DNA from 3 places in the Paenibacillus sp. sgz302190 genome. Region 2 is predicted to be linked to each of the others. Evidence: riboswitches for the same ligand, from Rfam matches in the RefSeq annotation. Region 2 holds a riboswitch; each other region holds the start of a gene.
What was found. Region 2 has a riboswitch for cyclic di-AMP ahead of AC6RNO_RS31495 (stalk domain-containing protein). Riboswitches for the same ligand answer to the same signal wherever they lie in the genome.
Positions count from the first base shown of each region.

Region 1 (7,632 bases), on a different contig from region 2:
GCTCCATTCTTTGGGGTACTCGATTTTTTTGACGGTTCTTTTTACAATTGTATGTATTGTCATGACGATTGCCGCAGCTTACCCGCTTACGAAAACGGAGCTTAAAGGCAGAAAGTTTTTCATGTATTTGATCGTGGTCACGATGTTTTTCAGCGGCGGTATTATTCCGGAATACATTCTGGTCAAGCAATTGCATTTGATCAATACGACCTGGTCGTTGATTCTTCCGCAGATGATCAATCCGTTTTATTTGATTATTTTGATCACGTTTTTTAATTCGATCCCCAAGAGTCTGGAAGAATCCGCCGAGCTGGACGGAAGCAGCCATTTCGGTACGCTGGTCCGCATCATGCTCCCTTTGTCGATGCCGATTATCGCCACGCTGGGCCTGTTCTATGCGGTAAACCGCTGGAACGGTTTTATCGATACGTTGTTTTACATTACAGATCCGAAGCTGTATCCGCTGCAGCTCAAGCTGTATCAACTCATTATGAACAGCCAAATATCCGACCAATTGCAGATGGAAGGCGCGCAGATCGTTCAGGTGCTGCCGGAAAGCTTGAAGGCGGCCAGCATTATGTTCGCAACGGTGCCGATTTTGATCATATATCCTTGGCTGCAAAAGTATTTCGTTTCGGGAATTATGGTCGGAGCCGTGAAAGGCTGACCTGGCAGTCTGGCGGGGGAACTCCGTAGAAGGTATACAAAAGTAACTCCGCCCGCCGGACTCCATGCTTGCATAGGAGGAGGAAATCAACATGCATCAACCGAAAGGCGAATATTCGTTTTCGACCTGCTGGAACATCAAGAAGCATACGAACGGAAGGGACATGATCGAGGAAATCCGCTCGCTCGGCTTCAGCCGGGTTGAACTGAACTATAACGTAAACCGGGAGTTTTTAGCGACGATCGAGCCGATGATCGAACACGGGGAAATCGGCGTATCCAGCGTGCACAACACGTTCCCGCACACGCCTGATCCGGATTACGGCACCGATTCGGTGCTGCTCGGTTTTGACGATGAAGAAAAGCGCCGCAAGGCTGTCGAACTGCTCGTGCAGTCGGCGGAATACGCGCACCGTTACGGGGCGGAGGCGGTCGTCGTCCATCCCGGCGAAGTGCCGTTCGACTACAATATCGATGAGGCGCTCAAGGCGATTTACAAGGACGAGGGCCCTGAGTCGGAGGCGTACCGGAAGCTGTGGCGGGACATGCTGGAGCGCAGGGAAGCGCTGAGCGGCCACTATATGAACAGGATCGTCGACAGCCTCTATACCGCTTGCGACCGGATTGCGCAGAAGGGCTGGAAAATCGCCATCGGGATCGAAACCCGTTCCCGCTGCTACCAGATGCCGACGCTGCAGGAGGCGGGGGCGATCATCGACCGGCTGCAGGGTGCCGCGCTCGGCTTATGGTATGACATCGGCCACGGCATGATGATGGACCGGATGGGCCTCTACGACAATGCGGCCGAAGCGAACGCGATGAAAGAGCGTGTCGTCGGCGTTCACATTCACGAAACGATCGGCTTGTCCGATCATTGGTGCCCTTATGTGCACAGCGGCGACATGAGCTTTTTTGACCGGTTCCTGCCGGTCATTCAGGCGGCGCCTGTGAAGGTTTACGAGCTCAAGGCGCTTTGCGAGCCGGAAGCGATTGAAGATAGCCACAATCTCATTGTGAACCGCATCGCGCAGCTGCCGGCCGCCAAAGGATGAGGTGAACCGATGAAAGCGGGAGCGCGGTTGTCCACCTTGTTCAAACTTCGGGCGCTTTACTTATGCACAGGGCTTGCGGGCGGTTTGCTCAACCCTTATATGACGACCATCTTCGTGCAAGGCGGTTTGGCCAAAAGCCATATCGGCATCATGATGTCGATAGCTTCGCTGGCCATTCTGGGCGCGCAGCTGCTCTGGGGCCGGTTAGCGGACCGCTACCAGATGACCAAATCGATCCTGCTCCTGAGTCTGGCCGTACCGGCCCTGTTATCGATTCTGTATCAGGCGCCGTCCGTATTTCTGATGATAGCGGCTTATATGGCGGCTACCGTCTTCACGGCCCCGCAGGCCCCGATCGGCGACGCTTTCGCCGTGTCGGCCGCCCGATCCGCAGGCTCCTCCTACGGCTCGATCCGCAGCTTCCAGAGCGTCGGCAATGCGCTGGGCGGCTATGGAGCCGGCTTTTTTTTATCGTATTACATGCCTAATCAATTGTGGATCCCGTTTATGCTGTTCAGCTGCCTGGGCGTGATGATCGTGCTTGCGCTGCCTGCCCAGAAGGAATACCATGTCAAAAGCCGGCCTTTCATCGACGGGATCGGGGAGCTGTTCGGCAACAAGCGGTTCGTTTTGTTTTTGGGCGCCTGTTTTCTGGTCAATCAGACGTTGACGGCGTTCAATACGTATTTTGTCGTCGTGTTCCAGATGGTAGGCGGTTCGTACGCTCTCTCGGGAGTCGCGCTGATGATCGCCGCATTTTCCAATGTGCCGTCGATGTTCGCCGCCTCTTTCGTTATCAAGCGGCTGGGCAATGAAAAAACGATGCTGCTGGCGACGCTGGCCTATATGGTGCGCTGGATCATCCAGTATATGTTCCCGATTCCAAGCGTGATGGTCGCCGTGCAAGTGCTGCAGGGGCTGTCGTTCGGCCTTTTTTACGTTGCCGCCGTCGAGTACGTCTCGCGGATTGTGCATAAAGAGATGCAGGCCACCGGACAAAGCGTATTCAATATGGTGTTCGTAGGGCTTGCGGGCATCGCGGGCAATATGCTGAACGGCTTTTTGCTGGAAAAGGGCGGCCCTTCCGCCATGAATCTGGTCTGCGCGTTGAGCTCGCTGCTCGGAGCTGTTATGCTGGTATTTGTCGCCTACGGCTTCAAGCGGCAGCAGACCGGTTCGCTGCCAGCGGAAAAGCGGAAAAAGCGTTACATCGCTTTCGATATCGGCGGAACGAGCGTGAAATACGGGATCGTCGACGAAGCCGGCGAGGTGCTGGCGGGCGGATCTTTGGCAACACAGGCGTCGGAAGACAGCGAGGCATTTATTGAAAAGCTGACGAGCGAAGTCCGCCGGTTTCGCGAAAAAGAGGGCCCGATCAGCGGCATCGCCATTAGCACGGCAGGCATTGTCGACGACTCGGGCACGATCGTAGGGGGCATCGAGAACATCCCGTGCCTGAAGGGCGTGAACTTGAAGCGCGAGCTGGAGTTGCGCACGAGACTGGAGACGCAGGTCATCAACGATGTCAACGCGGCTGCGCTGGGCGAGGCCTGGATGGGCGCCGGCAAAGGCGAGCGGACGTTTTTCTGCATCGCGCTCGGAACGGGCATCGGCGGAGCTATCGTCTTGGACTCCAGGCTGTACAAAGGCTCGCACTTCCGCGCTGCGGAAATCGGCTACATGCATATGAGCCGTATGCAGACCGGCAGCTATGAGACGCGGGCTTCCACTTCGGCCTTAGTCAAGAGCGTGCTTGACAGGCAGCTGGAGGAAACGGCGGCGTCCGGCGTCAATGGCCAGTCCATATTCGAACGGGTCAAAAGCGGAGATTCCGCATGGGCCGAGCCTGTCGACAGGTGGATGGACGAGGTAGCCAAAGGCATTGCCGATCTTATCTACGTGCTGGACCCCGGGCTGATTATTGTGGGCGGGGGCGTCTCCGCGCAAAAAACGTTTTTAACCGACCGGATCGCAGCCAAGGTAGACTCTTATTTAACGGCCGATTTTCAGGGGCTGACGCGCATCGTGCCTGCGCTTTGCGGCAATGAGGCCGGCATGCTGGGGGCCGTATCCTTATTTGCAACCCGGAACTGACTGAATGAAGGGAAGATGTGACGGTATGAGCTTAAACATGATGGAAAGCATGACGGCCGAACAGCGTTATCTGGTCGATCACGCCATGGCGGATATGGATCTGCATTACGATGAGGAAATGAAACTGCTGCGGGATAAAGAAAATGAGCAGCTTCATTATACGCGGGGGAGCGCGCACTATGCGATAGGACTGCTGCTCCGGAACTCTCCGGGAGACTTGGCAAGAGCTTGCGAAGTGCTCGCTACGGTGATGGACATGCAGTACGATTGTCCGGATGAAATCTATCACGGCACGTTTCGCACGGCCCCTCAGGTGCCGCACCCTCCGGCCGGCAGCTTTCCCTGGAAATCTTTTGCGCCGGGCTTCGCCTTCTTTTTGGCCGATACGTTCGGGAAAATATCCGACCGGCTCGACGATCCGGCGGCGAGAGAATCGTTTCAAACCGCTGTAGACGATGTGCTGCCGACGGTTTGGACGACCTATGATCCGAACTGGCGGGAATTCATTGCCTGCGCGTTCGCCGTCATCCTGGAAAATTGGGCGGACAGCCTGCCCGCCAAGCTTGTCGCCCGGATGGATTCCTGCATGCGCAAAGCGGTGGAAGCGTCCATCGACCGGCGTTTGTCGGATGCCATCCCGATGAACACCAACATCGAGCTTATGCATATGTTCATCTGCCACTATTTCGGACACCGGTACGGCATCGCGGACTGGATCGGGCATGCCGACCGGGAGGCGGGCAAGTTCATTGAGGCTTTCGCGGAATTCGGGTCATTCGCGGAGTTTAATACAACGACGTATTACGGCGTCGATCTGACCGTGCTGGGGCTTTGGCGGAACTACAGCAAGACGGACTCGTTCCGGCGGATCGGCCGCGAGGTCGAGCAAGGACTGTGGGCGAACATCGCTTTATTTTACAATCCGAATCTGGAAAATTTGTCGGGGCCGTTCTCGCGCGCCTATGAGATGGAAATGAGAGATCACAGCTCGATCGGCGTCTTTCTTTACCTGGCTTTGGGCCAGGGCTACGAGTATCTCGCCGGGATCAATTGCGAATCCGAGCATGACCCGATGATCGCTCTGGTTGGGGTCGACGTGCCGCCGGCCGTTAAACCGGCGCTGGCTGCGTTCCAGGGCCGGCGGCTGGCCCGGAAGCAGTTCAGAGAGCTGTGCGAACGGGATCGCCCCGGCGCTAATTCGAATCTGTGCACGGCGACGGCCTGGATCGAAGACAATCTGATGATCGGCGGGATGACCGGGAGCCGCAACACGAACGGGCAAATGCATCCTGCGACGATGCACTGGCGAACCGGCGATGGAGACAAGTATTATATGAGGCTGATTCGCCGGGAAGCGGGCAAGCATTGGAACACGCATCTGAGAGGCATTGCGTTCGATGCCGAAGCGGGGCAGGACCGGCTCGCGGTTGACGTTCATTTTCAGACGAATGCGGAGATCGAGCTGTTTTTCGAAATTACGGGCAAGCATATTCACGACGCCGACATAGCTCCCGATGTGTGGACAATGCCTGGGCTGACTTGCCGCATAGAGGCCGATGCGCCTGCGCCTGAAATCAACGTTTTTGACAATCGCGTTGAAGTGGTATACCGCTACCGGCCGCAAGTTTCCGGCGCTCATATGAGGTTTGCGCTCCGCGTCGAGCGCGATCCGGCTTAAGGCTGGGAGCAGGCAAAACGCCTGATTTGGCCTTGGGAATTTTTACCGCGACGCAAAATTTGAAATTTGTCCGAATTCTATGCTAGTCTATCAAAGTAAAAAAAAATGCCGAATCTTGGAGCAGCACAAGCTCCGGTACGGGGGACTTCTTCATTTGGGGTGAAAGATCGGTTCGGATGTCCGAACCGGTCAAGGGAATTCCTCTTCCCGAACCCGTCAACTAACCTCGGAGGCTCAGGGAGGCAATCTTTTTGAAACGTCTTGTTTATTCATGCGCTTTTATCGGCGCAGCAGTATCCGGCGCTGCTTTGCTGCCTGCCCAAGCGGAAGCTTCTCAAGCGCTTTCAGTCAAAGTCCAGGTCAACGACGACATCGTGCAGTTTACGGACGCGCAGCCTTTTATCGACAAAAAAGGGAATTTGCAAGTGCCGTTAAGGGCCGTAACCGACAAACTGGGCTATGAAGTGAAATGGGCGAAGCAAGGAGGCGAGGTCGCCGTCTCGGTGTTGACCAAGGATCAGGTCGTTTCACTGAGGACGGACGAGCAGCAAGCGCTTGTGGGCAGCAAGAAAATCAGCCTGGAGAGCAGCCCGGCTTTTATCCAGGGAAGTACATACGTACCGCTTCGTTTTATTACGGAAACGTTCGGTTCCAAGATCGAGTGGAGCGATGCGAATCAGATCGCGATCGTGAATGCGGACGGCAAGCCCCACAAGCCGGCCTGGACGGCGCCGCCGGAACCGCCCGCACCTGCGCCTGCGCCGCCTCAGCCGTCCATGACCGATCTGATCGTGCAGACGGCGAGCAATTACATGGGAGTCCCGTACAAATGGGGCGGAACGACGCCGCGCGGATTTGACTGCTCGGGTCTTGTCGGTTATGTGTTTGAAGCGGAAGGAATCGATCTTCCGAGAACTTCCGCCGAAATGTACAGCGATGCCGGAACGCCGGTATCCGATCTGAAGGTGGGAGATTTGGTCTTTTTTGGCCGCGGTGTTGTCGATCATGTCGGTATTTATTTAGGGAATGATCAATTTATTTCATCCACCTCTTCAAGAGGAGTAGCCGTCGAGAGTTTGTCGAGCAAGTATTGGGGCGCGAGATACGTTGGCGCCAAGAGAATCATATAGAAGCTAGCCTGTCTGAAAAATGAAAGAAACATCTGTTTTGTGCAAGCCACGGAAAACGGATGTTTCTTTTTTGTGTTGAAAAATTGCGATTTATATCGAATTTTTATCGTTTTTCGCCTATAATGAAGAAATGTTCGGAGAAAGAGGAAGCGGGTGAACGGCAATCTCCATGCTGACAGCAGTCTTGAAGCGGTGGTTTTTAAGAAAAAATACAGCGGTTATCATGAACAATAATCATGCTGCGGAAATAAGCGCTGCGATCCCTCCGGAAATTATGGACGTGATCCGTCGTTTTTTTCAGACATACGACAATTTTCAAGGCGCGCGGAACCTCCAAACGGATACTTTTATTAGAGAAGTGTATTATGCCACGAAGCAGGACCCGGCCGATCAAAGCACGGTGGACGAAATGGAAGTCTATCTGCACTATAAAAACTTGCAGCGCCTGCGTTTGAAGCACTACGAGATCGATGAATTTCTCATGTTGAACAGCGGCGTCTGCCTAGTCGGCGTTACCCGGGAATTCAGCGGCAGCGTCCGGAACCGGGTGCTCTATTTTTTGAATAAGGAAGACGGCGCCTGGCGCTTTCATCATATTGCAAGATCTCATCACGGCACGATTATCGACAAGTTCCAGGTCAAGGAGCAGACGGGCTTCGTCGTTAGCAATGAAAAGGCCGCCATGCTTTTTCTGGCTCACAGCGGCACTTCCGACGCAATCGGCTACATGACAGGCGATTACGTCCATGTGGAAGGGTATCTGGAGGTCGAGCAGCAAGTCGGCGGCCAGTTTTATTACAGAATCGTGCGCATGAACAGGATTCACTGATAAGAGCGGCGGTTATGGAAAAGTAAGGGAAGCGCGGTACAGCGCGGCGTCCCAGGCGACCTGCCCGCCGAGCGACTCCATGACGGTGCGAAGCGGCATATAGATGTGGCCGTCCACGATGGCGGGAGCGGCGGGCAGAACTACCCGCTTGTCGTTCCACAGCATGACGGGATCGTCCGGATG
Region 1 is NZ_JBZYAO010000060.1:3,917-11,548, reverse strand. Features, by position in the region: gene AC6RNO_RS34780 (ABC transporter permease subunit) at 1-667, shown strand, start outside; gene AC6RNO_RS34775 (TIM barrel protein) at 759-1,718, shown strand; gene AC6RNO_RS34770 (ROK family protein) at 1,728-3,812, shown strand; gene AC6RNO_RS34765 (DUF8769 domain-containing protein) at 3,838-5,490, shown strand; cyclic di-AMP (ydaO/yuaA leader) riboswitch at 5,587-5,737, shown strand; gene AC6RNO_RS34760 (NlpC/P60 family protein) at 5,742-6,620, shown strand; gene AC6RNO_RS34755 (hypothetical protein) at 6,790-7,449, shown strand; gene AC6RNO_RS34750 (phosphodiester glycosidase family protein) at 7,462-7,632, opposite strand, start outside.
Region 1: another riboswitch for cyclic di-AMP. It lies ahead of AC6RNO_RS34760 (NlpC/P60 family protein); the one in region 2 lies ahead of AC6RNO_RS31495 (stalk domain-containing protein).

Region 2 (7,632 bases):
ATACGGATATGTGCCGGTCCTTCATGGCCTGTTTGAAGCCTTTCAAACGGTCGACCCCGACAGCCAGGTCATAGAGCGGAGCTGAAATGAATCCGATTTTGGTATGCCCGTTATCGAGCAAATGCGTGGTTGCCTTATGAGCGCCCTCGACATTGTCGATGCCCACGGAAGGCAAGCCTTGAAGCTGAAATTGCTGGCCGATGACGACGGCAGGGATTTGCTTTTTGCTGAAAAATTGCTTATGGCTGGACGAATACTTCACGCCTGAAAGGATGATCCCGTCAATTTTTTTATCCTCGAACAATTGAAAATATTTCAATTCTTTTTCTTCGTTTCCGTTGGTGATGGCCAAAAAAATGCTGTAGCCTTCGGCATCCAAAATGCTTTCCAGGCCGTTGATCACCTGGGCGAATATTTCGTTGGATACTTCGGGAAGCATCACGCCGATTACATGAGTCCGCTTGTTCACGAGCCCGCGCGCCAATGCGTTGGGTCTGAAGCCGGTTAATTCGACGGCTCTCATCACTTTCTCCCGCGTTTCGGGATTCGCGCGTTTCGTTCCGTTCAGCACTCTGGAAACGGTCGCAATCGATACGTTTGCCATTCGGGCAACATCTTTAATCGTATAATCGGCCATTAGTTTATCTCCAATTTCTTAAAGCTAATGAAAACGGGTAAACGTTTTCACATAATGAGATTATCATAACCGCGTTGTTTCGTCAACATCGGACATGGAAGAAGAAGCAGATCATAACGGCCCGCGTTATTGCCTGCTTCCAATTTATAGTTCTATTGGCATATACGATTTGTTTCTTTACAGATTAAATATGAAATGTGCGGAGAATGATGACAAGCAGGATAAACAGGACAAGAATTGTTGCCGGCGAAGTCATAAAACCTCCTACAGGAGCTCCGCAGCCACAACCATGGCCACCATAGCCACCATAGCCACCATAGCCATATGAATACGACATATTATTCCCTCCCGGATTGTAAAGTAAAGGTTTCAAATTTCTTGTATAGTGTATGTGCGGAGCGGATGGGTTGATTGGACACGTGTCCCGTAGGCCTTGATCCGACGGTTCCGGATTTCGTCTCGTTCGAAGCCGGATTTTCACGCAGCCGCGAAATGCTGCCGCTCTTTGTGTTACTATGAAATTGCCGAAGGATACGGGCTAATAATCGAACGAAGAGGTGATCGCCATGGGCGAGATTCGCGCATTAAAGCGGGAAGAAGTGGCGGATAGCGTCGCGCTTTCCGAATTTGCTTTTCAATTGGAGCTTACCCCGGAGGAATTTCAGGATCGAATGGACTTGACCGATCCGGACGCCGTTCTGGGATATTTCGCGGACGGGCGTTTGGCGGCCAAACTGACCTTGCTGGATTTGGAAACGTGGCTGCACGGGCGCAGCTTTGCAATGGGCGGCATCTCGGGTGTAGCGACATGGCCGGAATACCGGCGGGGCGGCATGGTATCCGAGCTGCTCGTTCTCATATTGAAAAAGATGAAAGAGAAAGGTCAGACGCTCTCCTTTTTGCATCCGTTCAAGTTTGAGTTTTACCGCAAATTCGGCTGGGAAATGTATTCGGAATACTGCAAATACGAAATTACGCACGACAAGCTCCCCCGCTTTCAAGCGGCCGCAGGCAGCAGGGTGATGCGCATCGGGAAAGATCCGGAGATTTTGAATCCGATTTATGAAAAGCACGCGGTCCGCTATAACGGCATGCTGAAGCGGGACCTGAAATGGTGGAACAACCGCTGGTTCAAGTTTAAAAAAGGAACGGTTGCCGTCCATCTTAATGCCCGCAATGAGCATACCGGCTATGTATTTTATCAGGTTAAGGACAAAATCCTGACGATTCATGAGCTTGTGTTTCTGGACGAGGAGGCACGGCGCGGATTGTGGAAATTTATAGCGGATCACGATTCGATGATCGACAAGGTGCTTGTCCAAGCCCCCGTGAACGACGCGCTCCCGTTTTTGGTGCCTAATCCGGCATTCAAGCAGGAGAGAGTTCCTTACTTCATGGCCAGAATCGTCGATGTGGAATCGTTCCTGGCCCAGTACCCGTTCCGGACGGACGGAATCAAGGAGGCGCTGTACTTGCGGGTCGCTGACGAGCATGCGGAATGGAACAACGGCGTGTTTCAAGTGCGGGCGGATGCACAAACCGGCGCTGTGGAAGTAGTGAAGCTCTCCGGGAGCGTCCTGCCGAATGAGGAGCAATTGCTCAGTTGTTCGATACAAACGCTGACCACTTTGTTTATGGGTTATCAAAAAGCCGTCTTTTTGGCGGAGACGGAACGCCTGCAGGGCAGCCCTGTGACGGCTAGGCGGCTGGACTCGGCGATACCCGAACGGACTACATATTTGGCGGATTTCTTTTAAATAACGGAAAAAGGCGGCGCAGCGGACGATGAACCGTGAGGCCGTCTTTTTGCGCTGCTTATTTGTTCATTTTCGAAATCAGGTCGGTGACCGTTACGAATTGATAGCCCTGCTTTTTAAGCTCGGGCAGCACGATTTTGAGAGCTTCCACCGTTTGCGAGCAGTCTCCCTGCAAGTCGTGGAACAAAATAATATCGCCGTTGTGAATGTTATTGAGCACGGACCGGACGATTTTGTCGACGCCCGGCTTCCGCCAGTCTTTCGTATCCTGGTACCAGGACCACATCACAACCGTGAACCGGTCCTGCTTGGCCAATTCGATCAGCGATTGATCGTAAAAGCCGCCGGGCGGACGGAACACGTGAGGAATTTGCTCGGTAATGTCGAAAATAATTTCCTGCGTCTGTTCGATCTCCTCTTTCAATTTGTCCGGGCTGACATGTTTCAAATAATGATGATCGTACGTATGATTGGCAATCTCATGCCCTTCGTTCACTTCCCGGATGGCGATTTGCGGATACATCTGCACGCGCTTGCCGAGCACAAAAAAAGTCGCTTTCGCGTCGTACTGCTTAAGAACGTCCAGCAATTGGGGCGTATACACCGGATTGGGCCCGTCGTCAAACGTCAGCGCGACCAGCTTTTGATCGGTCTGCACATTCCAAACGACCTCGCTTTGCGGCACCGGCATGGCGGCGGTCGTCACATTCAAAACGACGGCAAGCTGCGCGGCGGCAATCATCATGCGATGGAGTTTTGGCATAAGTCTCCCCCTTAAAGTTTGAAGCAGGCTTGCTTCCAAACAGTCTGAGGTTATTGTCTGACCTGCCAACAGAACCTATGCGGAGGAAAAGAGGCAATATTTGTGAGGCAAATTCGCTCAAATACAAAAAGCAGGCCCATGGAGAATAGGATCTCCATGGACCTGCTTTGTCGAAATTAACTGGGCAAGCGGAACACTTTCACGTTTTGGATGCCGAATTGCTGCAGCGATTCTTTGGAGCCGGGGATAAAGATGTCCACATGATTGCCTTTTACGGAACCGCCTGTGTCGGTTGCATAGGCATACATGCCGCCTACCGGCAGTCCGTCGAAATTGTAGCCTTCGATGTAAAGCTTGGTGCCGAGCGGAATGACCGTCGGATCTACGGCGACTGTCCCCAGCGCCAGCGGATTTCCCATGTAGTCGACGGCGCCGAAGCCGCCGTTCTCGGAAGGATCGGCCGAGTAAGCGGTTGCTTTAAAGCTTTCAAACTTGGGCGCATATTGGCTTCCGTCTTTGCTTAAGATGGCCATTTTGCTGTCCGCATCCCATTGAATCGGAATTTTGGAAGCGTCGCAAATGAATCGCAGCGGAACGAACACTCTGCCGTCCTGAAACCCGGCATGGGTGCCCATGTCGACGGGGGTGTTGTCGATGACCGCTTTTTGATCGCCTGATGCCAATGCAATCGTATGTTTGCCGTTGTTTAAAGTTACTTTAATTTGATTGCCCTTTTTTTCCCATTGGACCGTATAGCCGAGTTTTTCGGTTACGAAGCGAATGGGGACCTGCGTGGAATGATTCGTGTCTAAATAAGGTTGTGCATCCGGAAAACCGACAAGGTCATTGTCTACCTGCACTTTTACTTCCATTTCGGCCGCTTTGGCATGGTGCGGCGAAAGAAAGCCTCCTGCCAGAACTGTAATAGATACAGCAAGGCCAGCGAGTCCTTTTATAGCCGTATTCAATTCGCTATTCCTCCTTCTTATTAAAGCCTCCGAGGTTAGTTGACGGGTTCGGGAAGAAGGTTCTCCCTAGTCTGCTTCGACAATCAGCAAATATTCACCCCAATTAAATCGTCCCCCGTACCGATGCTGGAACACACCGGATTCGGCTCCAATTATTTTAACATTGGTATTTTGCCTGAAACAACGGCCAAAATGTGGAAGGTCTGAGAAATACCTAGACTTTGGTCCAGGTCGAAAAACAGTCGCGGGTCCGTTTTGCTTCTTGTCTCTTTTGTATACGCTAGTAGCATAAGGAATGAGCGAAAGGCGGGAACGTGCATGTCCATGAAAGGCAATAGAGGATTAGCTTTGATTTTTATTGCGGTCGGCTTGATCATTGCATCCCATATAATCGGAATTCATCTTCATCTTATGGGGTACCTGCTGCCGCTTTCGATGGTTGGGCTCGGCTATGTCGGCATTTGCAACGGGAAGAAGATCGGCTGGCTGATCGCCGCCGCGGGAGCTTTGATCCTGGCCGTGAAATTGTCGGGCTTCATCGCGTTCGCATTGGCGATTGTGCTGATCGGCTATGGATTCAGGCTGCTGGGCAGACGCACGCATTCGGATCGGTTCGATCTGTAAACTTAAATAGGCCGGGGTGGGGTTAATGAAGGTATTGAACAGAATCGGTAAAATGGCTGAAACGGCTTGGCACGATACCGCCGAGCGCTTTTCGATGAATGAGCAAGGAGGGGGCTTCGGCTCGCAGACGGGAGCAAGCGGGCGGATCCGGGCGCTGGAGCAGCGCTACGAAGAGACTTTGCAGCGGACGTTCGAGCTGCGTCAGCACTTTGTGAACGCGGAGGAGCTCGCTCGGCTCCGCGCGGAGCAGGCCGAGCTGGCGATGCGCGCCGGCGAGGAAGAGCTTGCCCGGGCGGCGCTGCAGGAGAAGCTGCGCCTGGAAGCGGCGTGCGGGCACTACCGCACGCAGTACGCGAGCTCCCAGGACGAAGTCCTGGCGCTCGCGGAGGAACTGCAGCGGCTGCGCGCCGCCGCTGCGGACGATGTGCAGCCGCATGGCGGGCTGCACGGGGCCCAGGCCCGCGACACGCTGCGCGAGCTGGAAAACGCGGGCCGCGAGGCTTGGCAAGGGCTGCGCGAAGCGGGCCGCATGTCGGCCGAGACGCTGAAGGAGGCGGGCTGCAACGTCAAGCAGGAGCTGCGCACGATGCGCGTGAAGCTCCAGAAGGAGTGGCAGCAGAGCCGCAGCAGCGGCGAGAGAGGCGGCCCGCGCGCGAAGTAGCGCGGGGCCGTGCATTGGCTGGGCGCACGAGGAAAGCGGGAGGGGCCCCCTTGGCGTAACCGCGCGCAAATAAAGGCCGAGGCTGGGCGTGCCCGTCGACCGACCGCCGTCGTGCAGCGAAACACCGCGCGCTGGGAGCTGCGCTCGGTGCGACCTCTCCCGGTGCAGGTCGTGGAACTGTACAACTGGGCCAGGGACAGCTTGGTAGGGAGAAAACCTGCAAATGTACAGGTTTTATTCGCAGAATCGGCTTGTTTTGACGAAAAACCTGCAAAAGTGCAGGAATTTTCGCTGAAAGTGAATTTGAGTCCATGTGTTCGGTGAAAAACCTGCACTTTTGCAGGAATTCATCGTAACCAGCGGTCAAGGACGCAAATTCATGTATTTTTGCAGGTTTTTTTCGTGCAGACGGGCAGATTGTAGTTATCTCCTCTAACGTGGGGGTTTTACTAGCTTCTTGTTTGTTGATAGCGCGGCATTCCTGCAATTGTGCAGGCTTTTTGCCGGGTATAGGGGGGGATTCGTTCTGTAGGGTGACGTCTACGGCGTCATGGGGGTTCGCAGGTCCTGTCTCCGGCCCGGGTCGGCCAGTCGGGCCTGCCAAGCTCAGCTCAGCCCAGCGAAGCCCGGTCCGGTCTGCCGAGCCGCTTCATAACCGGCCACTGTACGGAGGGCGCGTCCCATACCGGGAAGGCAAGGAGCGGCAGCGCTAGCATCGTCAATTTGCTTTCTGAGCGTCGTCGCCGGCCCCTTGCATCTGCGTCAGCACCGGCCCGGCGCCGGCGGGTGCCCTGCCGCCTCAAGCATTTGCATCTTGGAGGCCGTACATTGTTATGGTATGCTAAGAAAATGTGGCCATAACCGGGTATCGGGCCGGCCGGCTTTCGTTTTGCTGTCATTCGCTTGCAAAACATACTTACTATCCGCGCAGCCAGAGGAGGTGCAACATGGGAGAAGAAACCAAAAACAACCGCAGCCGGAATACAGCGCTTTTGCTGATCGGAGCCGGTCTTTTTTTGCTTTTGGATCACCTGATCGGCTTTTTTCCCATACTTGCGGCTGTCCTCATCCTGCTCGGCATCCATAGGCTACGGTCGCACAGAGAGTATAAGGGCTACGTATTGATAGCAGTAGGCGCTATTATTTTGTTCGGCAATCATTTGTCGATCGTGCTTTCCGTCGTGTTGATTTCCTTGGGGCTGTACTTCATCCGTTCGAAGCGTCTGCACAAGGACGATACGTACATCCAGAAGCATAAGATTATAGACAGCATCCGGCTCGGCAGAGAGCCCTGGATTTTACGCAACAGCAGCATCTGGTACATGATCGGGGAGACGTATATCGACCTGTCGCTGGCCATTTTGGAGCAAAAGGAGACTACGGTCATTCTGCAGGGCGTCATCGGCGACGTTGACATCGTAGTGCCGGAAGATATAGGCGTTTCCGTAACTTCGTCGGTCATGCTGGGACAAATTATGGCGGACAGGGAAAGAGAAGCCGGCGTCATGAACAAGCTTGTTTGGAAGTCCCAGAATTTCGAGCATACGGACCATCGCGTGAAACTAGTTCTTTCTTACATCGTAGGAGATGTCGATATCAAAATTTTGTAATCGCTTTTTAACCGGTTTTGGGAGGGACAATCGCGCTTGGACGGCTATAAAAGAAAACTTACGAATATGATATGGCGCAGCATGGGCGAGTCGATTCTCTTCAGTCTGGTCATTTTCGGCGTCATTATATATTTTCTGAACTCGCGGAGTTTGATCCAGCCGTTCCGTTCCTGGCAGGAGGGCGTTCAATTCAGCCTTATGGCGTTCGGCATCGTGATCGGGATCGGGGCGGCGTACGGCTTCTGGAACAGCAACCGCATAACCCGCAGGCTGGGACCGCTGATGGAAACGATGGTGCAGCTCGAGAAAGGGAAGTTCATCCGGACCGGGTTCGAAATCGGCGAGGACGAAATCGGGCGGCTCGGCGAGCAGCTCGGGCGAGTTATGATAAAATGGGAGGAACAGGTGACTTCCCTGCAGCGTCTGTCCAACGATAATGCGGAGCTTGCGGAAAAAGCGAGATTTTCCGCCATTATCGAGGAGCGCCAGCGGCTGGCGCGCGAGCTTCACGATGCGGTCAGCCAGCAGCTGTTCGCCATCTCGATGACGGCTACGGCGGTCGGCCGGACGCTCGATAAAGATTTTGAGAAAGCGCAGCGGCAAATTTTTCTC
Region 2 is NZ_JBZYAO010000044.1:38,351-45,982, reverse strand. Features, by position in the region: gene AC6RNO_RS31515 (substrate-binding domain-containing protein) at 1-637, opposite strand, end outside; gene AC6RNO_RS31510 (sporulation protein YjcZ) at 822-974, opposite strand; gene AC6RNO_RS31505 (GNAT family N-acetyltransferase) at 1,204-2,394, shown strand; gene AC6RNO_RS31500 (polysaccharide deacetylase family protein) at 2,453-3,157, opposite strand; gene AC6RNO_RS31495 (stalk domain-containing protein) at 3,334-4,125, opposite strand; cyclic di-AMP (ydaO/yuaA leader) riboswitch at 4,135-4,283, opposite strand; gene AC6RNO_RS31490 (LiaF transmembrane domain-containing protein) at 4,444-4,749, shown strand; gene AC6RNO_RS31485 (PspA/IM30 family protein) at 4,775-5,410, shown strand; gene liaF (cell wall-active antibiotics response protein LiaF) at 6,358-7,020, shown strand; gene AC6RNO_RS31475 (sensor histidine kinase) at 7,057-7,632, shown strand, end outside.

Region 3 (7,632 bases), on a different contig from region 2:
TATGATCATTCATTTGTGCAGGCTCCGCTCATTCGGGCTTCCGTATTTAACTCCGGTCACACCGACCCGGCTGCGTGAATTCAAGGACGTGTTCATGCGCTCTCCGGTCTGGAGCGGTACGGGCAATCCCGAGCTGTCGGGCGCCAGACCGTGGCCGGAGAAGCCCAGTCGGGGGAATGTCGATTTGAAAAGAGGTGAGGGCGATGATGGAACAAGGTAGAATTACCCCCCTGCAGATGAGTGCGATCATGTTCCCGACCATCCTTGCGACAGCAGTTCTCAGCGTCCCCAGCGTAACGATGGGCTACGCGGGCCACGACATGTGGATGACGCCTTTGCTGGCTTCTACCGTAGGATTGCTGGCGATCTATATCGCCTACCGTCTGAACGTTCGTCATCCTCAGCTGTCTCCCATCGAATCGAGCGTTCTGATTTTGGGCAAAGTTCCGGGGAAACTGTTCGGTCTGTTTTTTGTGTTCTACTTGGCTCAACTGAACGGAACCGTGCTGAGAGAATACGGGGAGTTTATTCTGAGCGCCATTCTTCCGCAGACGCCGCTTTTTGTCGTTATGGGCAGTCTTATTTTCGTCTGCGCCCTCAATGTTGTCAGCGGCATCGAAGTGCTGGGCCGGTCCGCTGTCATTCTCGTGACGCTGATGGCGGCCCTGCTGGTCATTATTCTGCTGCTGCTGATTCCCGAGTGGAAAACCGACGAATGGCTTCCGTTTGCGGAAAAGGGGCTGAAGCCCATTTTCAAAGGCGCGGTGGCTCCGGCCAGTTGGCTGAGCGAATACGTTTTACTCAGCTTTTTCCTTCCTTACGTTACCGGCCGGGACCGCGTATGGCGGGTTTCCCTGATCTCGCTGGGTGTGACAACCTTCACGATGGTGGCCGTCAATATTTCCTGTCTGTTTCTGTTCGGCGACGTAACGGACAGGCTCGCCTATCCGGTTATGATAGCGGCCCGTTATATTAGCTATGCGGACTTTTTGCAGCACCTGGAGGCCGTGATCATTGCCATTTGGATTACCGGGATACTGATAAAAGTTTCTTTATTTCTCTATTTGAACTCCGTCTCCGTCGCCCAATTGCTGAACCTGAAGGACTACCGGCCCCTGGTGTTCCCGTTGGCTTTCCTGACGGTGGCCTTTTCGTTCTGGGTTGCATCCAATCAGAGCGAGATTGCCAGCCTGCTCAGCGCCGTCGGCAACTTGTACACGATGATCGCTCTGATCCTGCTGCCCGGCCTTCTGCTGCTTGTCGCGGCAATACGGAACAGCCGATCCCCTTCGCCCGAATGAGCGTCTGGAGAACGGGCAGGAAGAGCGGGCGATCGTTCGTGAAGCGAGGGGGCCGGGTCGTCCTGATCCTCTCCCTGCTGCTGGCTTTGCCGGGATGCTGGGACAGGAAGGAAATCAATGATTTGGCCATCGTGCTCGCCACGGGAGTGGACGTGACTCCAAGCGGAGCGGTCGAACTGTCGGCGCAAATCTTCATTCCCCGGGCAGCGGGAGGCGGCCCGCAAGGCAGTACGGGAGGGAGCGGCGGTAATGTAACCGGGGCTACGCTTTTGCGCAAAGGGACCGGCAAGAGCATTGACGAGGCAATGATCGAGCTGCAGCGCAAATTGTCGCGCTATTTGTTCTGGGGGCACAGCGAGGTGATCGTGTTCGGAAAAGAAGCGGCGGAGAAAGGAATCCGCCCCTATCTTGATTTTTTTCTCAGATATTTGCAGTTCCGGGAACACGCTTATGTGTATGTTACACCGGGAACAGCCATTTCCGTGCTGGATCTTCAGCCGCTTCTTGAGCGCAGCACGTCGGAGGAGCTTCGGGAGATGGGCAATATGAAGCTCGGCATGCTTGTTACGCTGAAGCGGCTGACGCAGATGGTGGAAGGGGACAGCCAATCCGCCGTGCTGACGATTGTCGATCCGATCTCATGGAAGCAGGTGAACAGACCGATGCAGATGACGACCGCCATCAACGGGGTGGCGGTGTTCGGCAAGGACAAGCTGGCGAGCATGCTGGGCAAGACGGATACGATCGGGCTGCTGCTTCTCCGCAACGAGCTGGAGACGATGAACTTTTCCTTCGATTTGCAAGGTGTGGAAGGAGTGGTGGCGGTTCATCTGATCCAAGCGAACTCGCGCATCACTCCAAAAATAACTCCCGCCGGAGAGTGGCGGATGAACGTCGATATTCAGATATCCGGGGACTTGATTCTGAACACGACGAATACGAACAACATGAGTATCGAGTTCATCCGGAAAGCGAAGGAGGCGTGGAAAGCGCAGCTCGCGGAAACTGTCGAGTCCACGCTGGCGAACGCTCAAAAAAAGCTGCAAATCGATGCGTTCGGTTTCGCCGATCTATTCCGGAACCATTATCCGCGGGAATGGGCAAAGAACAAGCAGGAGTGGGCTGAAATGTTCAGGGAGCTGCCGGTAGACGTCAGCATTCGGACCGAAATTACGCGAGTCGGCAAATCGGACTTGCCTCAAGGAATGCCCGCCGATAAAATCCGCAAGAAATAAGGAGGGACGCTTCTGAAAAGCCTTGCAGTAGCCGGTATCGTATGCGTAGCTCTGATTGTCTATTTCGGCTTGTCTTCGGGTGCGCCGGGTATCGGCGTGAAGGAGAAGGCGGTGGCCGGAGGTATTACTTTGGCCGCCTGCCTATTATCCATTATTCTTTTGTTCAAACCGGACCTGCCGGGGCCAAGCGCCTGGATTATGCCATTGTTCAAACCACTGGCCAATCTGCTTGGGTTAGATTGACCGAAGCGACACCTGCCCCGGTGGTGCATGAACGGTTAACGATGCAAGCGGAAAGGAACCGTAGCGATAACGATATCTTTTTGCGTGTACAGATAAGCCCGAATGAGCAGGCTCGTTTGGTTATGCAGCAGATTTTGCCACCAATGTTTTGTAATAAATTGCGGAATCAGGATGGTGATATGATCCGTCTCCGCCGTTTTCCACTCCACGGTTTCGATAAATTTGATCAGAGGCTTCACGACGCTCCGGTAGCGGGAACGCAGCACGATAAGTCGGACTCCGGGATTCCACTCTTCCCATTTTTCTTCCATTTTGTGAATTTCATCGTCGTCAAAGCCGACGTAGACGGCAACGACATTATCGGTTAACGATTTGGCGTAGCTGATGGAATTGAGTACGACCCGGGTAATGCCGGCAACGGGAATGACGATGGTGCTTCCCTTGATTTCCGGCTTATCCTTTTCCAGATTTACGCGCAATTCATTAGCGATGTTCATGTAGTGGCTGTGAATGCGGAAGAACAGGAAAATGACGATCGGAAGGAAGATGAAAACCATCCAAACCTGGCTGAATTTGGTGAAAATAAAGATCAGGGTAATCGTGAGCGTAGTGATCATCCCGATCGTATTGATGATGAACTTGACGATCCATGCGGCAGGCTTCAATTTGATCCAGCGAACCATCATGCCGAACTGGGATAAGGTGAACGGAATGAACACCCCGACTGCATAAAGCGGGATCAGGTTTTCCGTATTCCCGTGAAAGAGAATGACCAGCAAAGCGGACAGTACGCCCAGCATAATGATCCCGTTGGAGAAGCCGAGACGGTCTCCGCGGACTTTGAACATGTGCGGCATGAACTTATCTTTGGCGAGCATGAAGGCCAGCAGCGGGAAAGCCGAGTAAGCCGTATTCGCCGCCAGGAAGAGAATGAGCGCTGTCACGCCCTGAATGCAGTAGTACAGCACCCCGCGTCCGAACGTGGCTTCGGCGATTTTCGAAACGACCGTTTCTTCCGGAGACGGCTTGATGCCGTACCAGTAGGCAAGCAGGCTGATGCCGATGAACATGCTGCCCAGAATGGCGCCCATGGCGATCAATGTTTTGGCCGCATTTTTCTCCGCAGGAGCTTTGAAGTTCGGTATCGCGTTGGACACGGCCTCTACCCCGGTCAGCGCGGAGCAGCCGGAACTGAAAGCTTTGAGCAGCAGAAATAAGCTCACATTGCTCACAACGCTTCCGATCTCGGGAACCTCCGCATGAATGCCGCCCGTGAGGTACTTGAACAGACCCGATACGATCAGAAGAAAAATGGCGGCGACAAACAAATAGACCGGCAGTGCGAGAACCGATGCGGATTCGGCAATGCCTCTTAAATTCATGATCGTAAGAAATAAAATCATGACCAAAGAAATCAGCACGCGATGATCGTGCAGTGCCGGAAAAGCGGACGTAATCGCATCCGTGCCCGCGGACGAGCTGACGGCTACCGTCAAAATGTAATCGACCAGCAGCGACCCGCCTGCGACCAGCCCTGTGCCTACGCCAAGATTATCCTTGGCTACGATGTACGCGCCCCCGCCCGACGGATAGGCGTATATGGTCTGCCTGTAGGACAGGACCAGAATGGTCAGCAGCCCCAATACGGCTATGGATATCGGGATGGAGTACCAAACGGCGGCAAAGCCGAGGGTCATCAAAACGAGCAAAATTTGCTCGGTGCCGTAAGCGACGGAAGACAGCGCATCCGATGACAGGACGGCAAGCGCTTTGATTTTCGTCAGCTTCTCGTCCTCGATTTCGTGGGATTTCATCGGTCTCCCGATCAGCATTCTTTTTAATCTGTTTACCATAATTACCCTCCACCGGCGCTTTCCTGTATGTTCCCCTGAATTAAGTAGTTTCACTTGTCCGCGACTGCCGCAGGGCTATTTTTGGCAGCAAAAAACCACAGGGTTTGACCCTGTGGCTCACGAAATAAGCAGCACGGATTCATCCCTCTCCCATAGTACGCTTACGAAGTTAGCTGTCGGATTCGGACTCTGAGAGTAGCCCTACACGCACGGATGCCGTCCGTACGCGATTCACCCCAAAGGCAATGAATGCCTCATTGGTTCCCCCGTTTTCCTTAGGAAATTCAGCGATAAAGGATTCATATGATTGTACTAAATGAACTACGTTTTGAATAATACGCCTGAAAGGAACTTAAGTAAAGGTTGGAAGTTGGCTTTAAATACCCGGCAGCATATCACAAAACCCAAAGATAGCGTTTACATAAATGCGAATCTTACATTTTCGCACTCAAGATAGCATTTTCATTCGTTTTCGTGAAAATTGAAAAAAGATGCGGTCCGGAATATTTCCCGGACCGCATCGGGTTGTTGAAAAAAAACCTGCGTCATGAGGTGATAGCCCCAATCTGCCTGGCTGCATCAAGAAAACCTGCAAAAATACATGAATTTGCGTCCCTGATCGCTGCCTATGAAGAATTCCTGCAAAAGTGCAGGCTTTTCAGCGGGGACACGGGCTCAGGTTCACTTTCAGCGAAAATTCCTGCACTTTTGCAGGCTTTTCGCCCAAATAAGCCAATTTCGCAGAAAAAACCTGCACTTTCGCAGGCTTTTCCCCTATCAAGCGGCTGCCCGCCCAGGAAAAGCGACTGTTCCCCCAAAAATAGCGCCCCGCACAAACGCACCGAGAGCAGCAACAGTGCCCGCGCAAACGCACCGAGAGCAGCAACAGCGCCCGCACAAACGTACCGAGAGCAGCAACAGCGCCCGCACAAACGTACCGAGAGCAGTAATAGCGCCCCGCCCAAACGCACCGAGAGCAGCAACAGCGCCCCACACAAACGCACCGCGCGCAGCTCCCAGCGCGCGGTGTTGCGCTGCATGACGGCGGTCGGTCGGCCATGTGTCGCGACTCGATCAACGCGCTGAGGCGGCTCGGGGACGGCTCCTACAGGACCGGCTGCTTGCCCCACTCGATCCAGTTGTCGCGGGTCGGTCCGTAGATGTCCGGCACGGACAGTCCGGCCTGCCGCATCAGTACGATCATCTGGCCGCGATGATGGATTTCGTGCGAAATAAAGACGCGCAGCGTCAGGCCGTTCGGCCACTGTTCGCCATACATGTCGGTGGACTCGTGGAGCTTGGCGTCCGTCCACTGCGACTGCACGGCATCCAGCATCGCTTGCGAAGCGGCGCGGTAAGTATCGGCAATCTTCGCGGCGGAAGCGGGGGCTTTTTCTTCGCCTTCGGGAGCCTGGAACTGCAGGCCTGTCCGCGAAAGCATCTCGTGGATCGTCGTGGCGATATGCCAGCCGATCTGTCCCAGCGGACGGAAGTTCGACTCGCTTCCCTGGCTCAGAGATGCGTCGGTGAGTGCGTCCAGCACGCGCTGTGTGGTTTTGGTTTCGTTGCTCCATTCGGCTGCAAACGCTTGAATCGATGTAATCATGGGGGAGAAGCCTCCTTGTTATGCGTAATAGCCTTAGTATAAAGGAGCCTCCCTGACAACAGGTTGTCAGTGTTTTTTAGGAATAGAGCGCGGCGACTTGCTGCGCTTTTTCTTTGACGATGCCGGCGATGTGCGCGGGCTCCAGAATGCGCAGGCTGGGGCCGTAGCTGAGCAGCATGCCGTACAGCCAGGGCTCGTCAGGCTGGACCGCGGTGACGAGCAGCGTGCCGTCAGGCTGAGCCGTAATTTGCTCGGGATGGAAGTAGTCTTCCACCTGAGCGCGGACATTCGGCTGCATGTGCAGGAGGAGTTTGACGTAGGACGCCTCGGGCCTTTTGCCTATCTTATAGGACAGCGTCTCCAGCGTCTCGGGCCTGCGCACGAACGTCTCGGGAAGCATGGCGATGTCCTTCATGCGCGATAAGCGGAAGACGCGGTAATCGCCCCGCAGCAGGCAGTAGGCGTGCAAATACCAGCCGAAGCCTTTGATGACGATGCCCATAGGCTCGACGGTGCGCTCGGAAAGCTCGCTTTGGGATGTCGTGTATTGAAAGCGGATAAGCTTCGTTTGGCGTATTGCGTGGCGCAGCGACTGCAGCTTCTCTTTTTCGGCGCTGCTTCTGTGCCACGGATTCATATCGATGACGAGGTGATTGTGCAGCTCGGACACCGTCTTTTGCTCGGACTTGGCGACCAGCGCGCCTACTTTGTCCAGCAGGCCTCCGATTTCTTGCTCGCCGATGCTGGAGCGGATGCCTTTGAGCCCGGTAATAATCGATTGCAGCTCCTCAAGCGTGAGAAACTGCCGCTCCAGCCGGTACTGGTCCATAATTTCATAGCCGCCGTTTGCGCCGGCATAAGAGGCGATCGGAATGCCCGCCTGATTGATCGTTTCCACATCGCGGTATACGGTTCTCAGCGATACCTCAAAGCGCTCCGACAGCTCTTTGGCGCAGATTCGTTTACGGTTCAGCAGCAGCATCGTTATTGCAAGCAGACGATCAAGCTTCAATGGTCGCACCTCATCCATAAAATTTTAGTTCTCAATCAATTCGATTCGGGGATGGGCGAATCCTTTTGGAAATTAGATTTGCAAAGCCCATCCTTATTCCGAATAGTTGATGGAAAAATTAGAAAAAATAAGACCGCTACGAATTCAAAAGGAAAAGAGTGGAGCGCATTGTTCAGAAAAATAGCGAAAACCGCCCTGCATGCAGCGGCGGTCGGAGTGTTATTAAGCGGCTTAGCCTTGCAGGGGATAAACGCGGCAGCGGCGGAAGAGCGCCGGGAGCCGTCAACCCCGGGGCCGGGAGCGGGGGCGGGGGCGGAACAAGGCCTGCTGCTGCAGACGAGAGAAATCGATGTGACCGGCGACGGCAAGCCGGAGTTGGTGG
Region 3 is NZ_JBZYAO010000002.1:344,134-351,765, forward strand. Features, by position in the region: gene AC6RNO_RS05020 (spore germination protein) at 1-220, shown strand, start outside; gene AC6RNO_RS05025 (endospore germination permease) at 204-1,301, shown strand; gene AC6RNO_RS05030 (Ger(x)C family spore germination protein) at 1,340-2,536, shown strand; gene kimA (potassium transporter KimA) at 2,815-4,632, opposite strand; cyclic di-AMP (ydaO/yuaA leader) riboswitch at 4,775-4,932, opposite strand; gene AC6RNO_RS05040 (DinB family protein) at 5,738-6,238, opposite strand; gene AC6RNO_RS05045 (helix-turn-helix transcriptional regulator) at 6,315-7,250, opposite strand; gene AC6RNO_RS05050 (YybI family spore inner coat protein) at 7,419-7,632, shown strand, end outside.
Region 3: another riboswitch for cyclic di-AMP. It lies ahead of kimA (potassium transporter KimA); the one in region 2 lies ahead of AC6RNO_RS31495 (stalk domain-containing protein).